2 regions of the Methylomonas sp. 11b genome follow, and region 2 is predicted to be linked to the other one. Evidence: riboswitches for the same ligand, from Rfam matches in the RefSeq annotation. Region 2 holds a riboswitch; the other holds the start of a gene.

Region 1 (4,443 bases), 3.1 Mb from region 2:
AGGCGTAAATTGGTCTGCCTGTCCTTAGGCGTCATCAGGTTCATGCTCAACTTATTGTTCCAGCCGAAAATTTGCGTGGACACTTCCACTTCTATGCCGTCTATTTGCGCCTTGCCGATATTTCTGGCGGTGGATGGCGTACCACTGAATACAATCAAATCCTCGATATTGGTGTGATAAGCGCGCAGTTCCCAATTTGCCCAATCGTGACGTCCGGCAAAACCGGCTTCGAAACTGGTGGATTTTTCCGGCCGCAAACCAGGGTTACCGAAACCGGGGAAGTATAACTGATTGAAAGTCGGGGCCTTAAAGGCATTACCGAAACTGGCAAAAGCGCTGAGACCGTAATCCCAATTGAACCGCCAGCCGAAATTGCCGGTGACGCTGTCGCCGAAGGCTTGGTTTTCGTCCCAACGCAAAGAAGCATTCAAAAAATGCTTATCGAAGACCCGGCTATGCAGCTCGGCAAATGCGCCTACATCGTAGCGGGACGTTTCCGCGTAACGCGTGGTGCTGTCGATTTCATCAAAACGGTAGTCGGTGCCCAGCGTTAATTGGTGATCCTTATGCAAGGCCAATTCATTCAACCAGCTCGCATTCCAGCGCGTGGTGTTGAAACGACTGGTAAATCGACCGTTATGCCGAAATTGATCGGCATCGTCCACGCTTTGTCCTATGCGTAATGTGGATCGCCACATATCACTGAAATTAGCGCTGGCGGTCGCCCCCAACGTCTGATTGACAAACTCAGTGGTGCTACTGATGGAGTTGTCGATCTCGGTTTCGCCTTCGGCCCGCAGGAAAAACGCTTCCAATTCCGCGCCGTTGTCGAACCGATAACCGGTTTTGGCATTCAGACTGGTGTTGTTATAGCCGTCGCGATCCGGATTATAACCATTCGCAACGCTGACACCACTCAATGCATTGATGCCCTGGCTGCCCAATTGAGCGGCACCCAAGCTATACCACGCTTTGCCCCATTTGCCGTTGACGGCCGCCGAGCCATTATATGTGTCGTAAGAGCCGCCGCCGGCTTCCAGTGCGATGTTCGGCCGCTCGCTGTTGCCGCCCTTGCGGGTAAATATCTGAATCACCCCGCCAATCGCTTCCGAGCCATAAAGGCTGGATTGCGGGCCGCGAGTAATTTCCACACGTTCGATTTGATCGATGGGAATAAACTGAAACGCGCTGGTGCCGGTGGTCACCGAGCCGGCCTTGATGCCGTCGATTAAAACCAGTACATGATCGGAGTTAGTGCCGCGCAGATAGACGTTGGTGTCCTTGCCGTAACCGCCGCTTTGCACCATATCGACACCCGGCGTGCCTTTCAGTAACTCGGGTAGGGTTCTAACCTGAAGTTTCTCTATATCCTGGCGCGTATAAACCGTCATCGCCGTGGCCAACTCGTTCTGACGAGTTTCGGTTCGAGTAGCCGTGACAACTGTCTCGGCAAGGTTAATCGACTCGTCGCTAGTCGCCGCCAACACCGTAAAAGGCGTACTCGCCAGAAATAAAGATCTGTATAAAATTGATTGCATATTGTCCTCTGCGCCCGCCGCGCATCCGGGTGAAAAAGGACAGAGGAAAAACGGAAAACGAAAAAGGCGGAGGCAGGCTAGGCATGGACTCAGACCATTCCGTAAACAGCCCTCCGCTGTCTCGAATGATCTTCCGGGCCAGTCTCCGGGCTTATAAGTGGCTTTACGCCTGATCTACGACCTTCCCATGCAAAGCGCACAGTGGCAAAAACGCAGCTCTTTACTTATCTACCGTTGCGGGGGCAGCGTCGGCATGGGCGGTTAAAACCGCCGCACCGACTTCCTGTTTAAGCTTGGCCGAGAAAACGGCGCAAACACCTGAAAGAAGCGCGCAATTGTAGGGAGTCGGCCGCGATAAAGCAAGAATACCTGGTAGTTACCGACAATCCGCATTGCAAATACCCCTTTCCGTGCTATACATTGGTGCATTGATTAATGCTGTTAACTTAGACTTCAACGAATACGGGCGGGACTATGGAAATTCAATCGAAATTGTTAGGCAACCAAGACATCAATCCGGACACTATCATCAATTTTCCGCGCGGCCTACCCGGTTTCGAAGATCAGACCCGCTTTAAGTTATTTCATCAGGAAGGCAGCGAAATAGTGTTTTGGCTGCAATCGGTCGATAACGCGGAGCTAACCTTTTCCGCGGCGCATCCGGCCAATTTCAACATCAATTACAACTTTACGGTAACTGATCCGGAAGAAGCGCTGTTGCAAATAGAGCCGGGCGACGAGTTGGTGATTTTAATTCTACTGCACAAGGACAACGAGCAGGATAACGGCAAGCCGACTATCAAAGGCTCAATCAAGTCGCCGATATTGATCAACGCCAACAAACGCATCGGCATGCAAAAAGTATTGGTGGCTATTGAGCAAAGCATCACCCTGACCGAGAAAGTCAGCGAAATAGACGTATCGGAAGCTTAAAAATGCAAATAACCGCCGGAGACTGAGTCGCCGGCGGTTATTTAAATCAGGCGGCCTGAACAGGAATGGAATGACTGGAATGGCTAATATGATTGTTGCCGTCGAAATACACCAAAGTCGGCTTGTAGTTCTTCAGTTCCTTCTCATCTAGGCTAGCGAACGCGCAGACGATAATCAAATCGCCAGGACACGCCAACCTTGCAGCTGCGCCGTTAATCGAAAACACACCGGAACCTTCTTCGGCGCGAATCGCGTATGTGGTGAAGCGCTGACCATTGTTAATGTTATAAATATGGATTTGCTCGTATTCCCTAATCCCGGAAAAATCCAAAATTTTGCCGTCTATAGCACACGATCCTTCGTAATCCAGCTCGGAATGCGTTACCCGCGCACGGTGTAACTTAGCTTTAAGCATGTTTATGTTCATGGTAAACAAGGTCGAATACTAGGGCCGGCGATTATGCCTGAATTTAACCCTGCTATCAAATTTAAGCATTAGCTTTTACAGGCAAAAAAACAGTAACGTCAGATACTTGTTTTAGAAAAGTAGAGGTTATCGATTAGACGCGTCTTGCCCAGTCTGGCAGCAGCCAAAATCAGCAGATTAGAGTCGCTAGCGTAGGCAGGCAATAAATCCGCGCTACGACAGATACTGAAATAATCGACGGCAAAACCGGCTTGTTGCAGATTCTGCCGCTGCTTTTCAGCCACCGCCGGATAATCGTCATAGCCTGCCAAAATATCATCGCGCGCTGCGCACAAGGCTTGATAGAGCTTAGGTGCCTGTTGTCTTTGTTGTTCGGATAAATAGCCATTGCGAGAACTCATCGCCAGACCGTCATCTTCCCGAACCGTTGCCACGCCTTGGACGGTAACCGGTATATTCAAATCAGCAACCATTTGCCGAATTAGCGTCAGCTGTTGAAAATCCTTCTCCCCCAGCAGCAGCACATCGGGCTGCACCATATTCAATAGCTTGCAAACCACCAATGCCACGCCGTCAAAATGCCCGGGCCGGCTGGCCCCGCAATGCAGGGCCGACAAGCCGCTGACTGAAATACCGGTTTGCGTGGTTTGCGGATACATTTCAGTCACCGACGGCAAGAACAGTAAATCAGCACCGCTGGCTAGCAGTTTTTCCTGATCCTGCTGTTCGGTGCGCGGGTAACTGGCAAAATCCTCGTTCGGTCCAAATTGCGTGGGGTTGACGAAGATACTGACCACCACTTTATCGGCCCCTTGCCTCGCGGTGCTAACTAGTTTGATATGCCCGGCATGCAGATTGCCCATGGTCGGCACGAAACCGACGCTTTGCCCGTTTTGCCGCCATTGCAGGATTACCTCTCTCAACGCGGCGACGCTGGTGACTATTTGCATACGCTTAATAACTGTGTTCGGATGCTGGAAACTGCGCGGATTTTACCGCTTGATGATACAGGCGCACCGCCTCTTCTATGCTGGAGGCGTCGGCCATAAAATCTTTGGAAAAGCGCGGCCGCTTGCCGGTGCTGATATTCAGCATGTCGTACAGCACCAACACCTGGCCATCGCAATCAACACCAGCGCCGATGCCGATAGTGGGAATACTCAGCCGCTGACTTATTTCGGCGGCTAGCTGCGCTGGCACGCATTCCAACACTAAAAGACCGGCGCCCGCTTGCTCGATTTTTTCCGCATCCGCCACAATTTGCCGGGCTTGCTGTTCTTCACGCCCCTGCACTCTATAACCGCCTAAGCGATTTACGGATTGCGGCAACAGACCCAGATGGCCGCAGACCGGAATGCCTTGATCAGCTAGAAAGCGGATGACGTCGATCTTGGCGCCTTCCAGTTTAACCATTTGCGCACCGCCAGCCTGCATCAAGCTTGCCGCATTAAGCAATGCTTGCTCCGGCGTGGCATAACTGGCAAACGGTAAATCGGTAACGATAAAAGCTCGCTTTCTGGCCATTGCCACGCTACGGCTGTGATA
Region 2 (4,443 bases):
CGCGGCAACGCCCGCAAAGAATGAAAACCAAATCACCCGCCGAGAGCAGGCTAATTAAATACCAAGCCCGGTTGATGTCTAACGGATAATGTTGGCTGGAGCGTGGTTGGATAAATTGCCGATCGGCTAAAATTTTGGAAGCGACGTTGCTGTAGATCTCATAGGCCGTAACCAGTAAGGTTGCACTCAGGTTCGGAGTAGAAAGTCGGTGTCTGATGTCTTCAATTATGCTTAAAAATAGCGAGGCATGAATGTTGTTGAACGCCGAGCGGATGGCCCATTGATGATCATGAGGCAGCATGCCTTGTTTGGGCGGTTGTCCTTGTACCGCTTTAGATAATTCGATGCTTTGCTTTCGGGTTAAATGGCAGAGTTGGCTGACAATCGGAGGACGTGCGCCAAGCTGGATTAGCCTTTCGGCCAATAGCAAGTCCGCGCCTATATTTGACCTGCTTTTAAAGGGCATTGGTTTCATCCGCAGTTCCAGTGATACACGGTTGGAGAAGATCCACATAGGCGACCATGGGCAAGTTGCTTGGAACATAAACCGGCAATAACTGAATCACTGCGCGACTGCTTTCGGCGTGTTCACGAAGTTGCTCCTGTGTCGTGCCGGCGAGATGGTCTATACCATTCCGATCTAATCCAAAGCGCCAGGCCGTTTCTTCAGGATTACTGCGTGCGCATTCCCTGGCTAGCATGAGATATTCGAAATTTAACCGGGCAAGATCTTCATCCAGTGTTGACATAAACGCCTCTGAGTTGATTAACGACTGTTGTCGATATGCTAGGCAGGCAACGCGGAAATGTCCCGGTCGCAAAGTGACCTGATTTGGGTCACAAACCTCCGGAACCCCCGATAGATATGATTTGGCTTTGTTGAAAATAATTGTCCTATTGCGCTGGCGACGCTTTTTTCGGCAAATAACGGACGGCCAATTTGATAACGCCAGGCTAATTGCAGGGTCCAATGAATTGAATGATCCTGAAATTCTTCTAATCTCGTTCTGCTTACCAGGGACTTTGCCTACAAGAAGTAGAGCCTTAATTGGTGTTTGACCTGAATAATTGCATTCCAAAATCATTTTTATATTGCTTATCTTGAATTTGTTATGGAGGAAATTGTTATGAATCGGCTATTCGCTAGCCAGACAACTACTGCTGGTTACCTGGTTTGGGGTGGTTTATGCGCGAGGTAATTCAATGCTTGATCGATTGGTTGGATAGCGAGCCAAGCGATGAAAAAGGGCACCGCATATTGCGCGCGTTAGCCCAGGAATCGTTGAAGAAGTCAGAATTCGAAGAGTCGAAGCGCCGGTTCACGGCTGATGAAATCGTCGCCGCAGTCGGTGAATCTATAGGAATTTCCGATCCTAAAAAGTGGATCGACTGGCCGGGTTCATTGAAGAAATATTGCGAAACCCGAGAGCCGCAAATCTTAGAGTTTGCTCGTAAACGTGGGTTGTCTTGTTATCCAAAACCTGACCGTAAAAGCACAAAGGGCGGTCCGGGACAACTCACGACGTTCTATATCAAGGCAGAACCGATACCGGAAATAACGGAAGAAGACCAAACGATTGACGGCGTCCTTGGCAGGAACAATGCAGCCGATTTGCAAGCCAGCTATCAAATGACTGAACTAGGTGAAGTCAAACCCAGTTGGATCGCGAGTCGGTTATTTCGGCGTGGACAAATCGAATTAAGACAATGGCATGTCTGGGTTATAGCGGGTTGGCTAGCAATCATAGCTGGGTTCTCGGTGTTAATTGCTTATGCTGGATGGCTATCGTTATCCGTACCCAGATCCGTGACAACGCAAGATTTGACATTACTGGTCAGTATTTTCGCGATTCCCTATGGTTCCTGGGTCACGATCATCAAGCCTTGGATATTATTGTTGGATGATCGAATCGTCGTAGCTCATGAACTGTTTACAAATTTTCATGAACAGTCTGCCCAGTTCGAACTGCTACGAGACGGGGATTTAAGAGTAATTCGGTTAGTTCGGTATTCGGCGGCATGTCCCATTTGTGGCGCCACTATTTATCTCGAAAAAGGCGAGCCGGATTACAGACGAAGATTGGTGGGGCGTTGTTATGAAAGCCCGAGAGAGCATGTGTTTAGTTTTGATAGAATCACGCGTTGCGGGCGATTACTGGTTGATCGATAACTTGTCGAGAGGAACTGCTGCCGCACAGTTTATTCTTATTTCAATACATTTCATTTGCCCTACGACTAGCTGCGGCATACAATCGCCGCTGGTTTTAAGGTTCCCGCTCTTGGCGGGTGAAACTGGAAGTCGGTTAAATGCCGACGCTGCCCCCGCAACGGTAGGTGATTCGTCACGAGCCCGGAGACAGGCCTAAAACTGTAGTCAACAGTATTGCGGAGGGCGATCTGTCAAATCGGTTTTTTTTGGTTTGTCTTTCCCTCTGTTATTCCGTCCACCTTATTCGGAACAGACAACCATGAAAACACTCGCGGTATCTACCACCCTTTCTTCCTCAAAAATCCTGCCCGGCCTGAGTGCTATTGTTTTGGGCCTGACCGTCGTTTTAGGTTTGGGTTTCTTGCAGGACGCCAACAACTACCTGCATAACGCCGCCCACGACGGACGCCATAGCGCTGCGTTTCCCTGCCATTAACATGGCGGATTTTCGTAGGCTGATCGCCATCTCGCTACTGGCGGGACTATTGGGCGGCTTGTTACTCAGCGTGCTACAACACTATCAAACCTTGCCCTTGATTTTGGCCGCCGAACAATTCGAAACGCCATCGGCTGAGCATGTGCATGACTGGCAACCGACGGACGGCTGGCAACGCAATGGCTTTACTTTGCTGTTCAATGGCCTGACCGGCTTCGGCTTTGCCTTGTTTATCAGTGTCGCCCTGTACTGGCGGGATCAACACGGTTACCTGTACGGACTCGGCTGGGGTTTGGCCGGTTATTTGGTATTTTTTGTCGCGCCATCATTGGGCTTGCCGCCGGAGTTGCCGGGTACTGACAGCGCCGAATTACATAGTCGCCAAGCGTGGTGGCTTTTTACGGCCGCCGCTACCGCGATTGGCTTGTTTGGTCTGTTTTTGACCAAACAGCGCTGGCTGCAAATCGGCGGCGCTGGCTTACTGGCCTTACCGCATCTGATCGGCGCACCGCATCCGGAGGTTGCTCAGGCTTTAGCGCCCGAAGCCTTACAACAGCATTTTGTGGTGTTGACATCCATCAACAACGCTATTTTCTGGCTGACCTTAGGCGCAATATCGGGCCGATTGTTGCGTAAAGTAACGTTTTAGTGATGAATGCTACCGCAACACGCCATTGCCCGGCGATATTGATCAGCGCCCCTGCCTCCGGGCAAGGCAAAACCACCATAACTGCAGCTTTGGCCTATTACCATCGCCAGCAAAACCGAAAGGTACGCCTGTTCAAAACCGGCCCGGATTTTATCGATCCGCAAATCTTGAGCTTTGCTTGCGGACAACCGGTTTATCAGCTGGATTTATGGATGATGGGCGAAGCGCATTGCCGTGAGATGCTTTATAACGCCGCCGCCGACGCTGACGTTATCTTGATTGAAGGTGCCATGGGCTTGTTCGACGGCGATAGCAGCAGCGCCGATTTGGCACAAACACTAGACGTGCCTGTGGCCGTTGTCATCGATGCGGGCGGCATGGCACAAACTTTTGCCGCAGTAGCTTATGGCTTAGCCCATTACCGTGCCAACTTACCGTTTGCCGGGGTCATCGCCAACAAAGTCGGCAGTCCTAGTCATGCCAAACTGCTAGAAGAAGCGTTGCCGAATAACATGCCTTTGCTGGTGGCGATGGCGAAAGACGACGCGGTCGGCTTACCTTCGCGACATCTGGGTTTGTTGCAGGCCGACGAAATCGGCGATCTCGATCTTCGCCTGGCGCGAGCCGCCGAATTGCTCGGCAGTCTTGCGCCGTGCCGATTGCCGGAGCCGGTCACCTTCGCGCCGATTACTACCGATCCGCCGCCGAAATTGCTGACTGGTAAGCGTATCGCGGTAGCTCGCGATGCCGCATTTTCGTTTATCTATCAAGCAAATCTGGATTGTTTGCAAGCCATGGGCGCTGAACTGACGTTTTTCTCGCCGCTTGCAGACCACGTATTACCCGAGGCAGACAGTGTTTATTTGCCCGGCGGTTACCCGGAACTACATCTCCAAACATTGGCCGACAATGTCGCCATGAAACAAGCCTTGCAGCAACATCATCAAGCCAGTAAACCGATTTACGCCGAATGCGGCGGTTTTTTATATTTGCTGGAACGTTTGGCCGATAAACACGGCAATGCGGCAGCGATGGCAGGATTACTACCCGGTAGCGTGCAGATGCAAAAACGGCTGGTCAATCTTGGCATGCACAGCGTGCAGTTGGAACAAGGTGAAATTCGCGGGCATAGCTTTCATCACTCGCAAC

Evidence for each region. A riboswitch is a leader RNA that binds a small molecule or an ion and turns the genes downstream of it on or off. The one in region 2 is predicted to bind cobalamin.
Region 1: linked by a shared signal. The riboswitch ahead of METH11B_RS0116315 (TonB-dependent receptor domain-containing protein) and the one ahead of METH11B_RS28250 (CbtB domain-containing protein) in region 2 are both predicted to bind cobalamin.

Annotation. Positions count from the first base shown of each region.
Region 1 is NZ_KI911557.1:3,395,003-3,399,445, forward strand. It holds gene METH11B_RS0116315 (TonB-dependent receptor domain-containing protein) at 1-1,538, opposite strand, end outside; cobalamin riboswitch at 1,658-1,875, opposite strand; gene fliW (flagellar assembly protein FliW) at 2,013-2,471, shown strand; gene panD (aspartate 1-decarboxylase) at 2,518-2,898, opposite strand; gene panC (pantoate--beta-alanine ligase) at 2,997-3,848, opposite strand; gene panB (3-methyl-2-oxobutanoate hydroxymethyltransferase) at 3,853-4,443, opposite strand, start outside.
Region 2 is NZ_KI911557.1:305,885-310,327, forward strand. It holds gene METH11B_RS27505 (FlhC family transcriptional regulator) at 1-466, opposite strand, end outside; gene METH11B_RS29670 (flagellar transcriptional regulator FlhD) at 456-1,085, opposite strand; gene METH11B_RS0101395 (hypothetical protein) at 1,187-2,170, shown strand; cobalamin riboswitch at 2,251-2,380, shown strand; gene METH11B_RS28250 (CbtB domain-containing protein) at 2,469-2,645, shown strand; gene METH11B_RS0101405 (CbtA family protein) at 2,647-3,294, shown strand; gene METH11B_RS0101410 (cobyrinate a,c-diamide synthase) at 3,297-4,443, shown strand, end outside.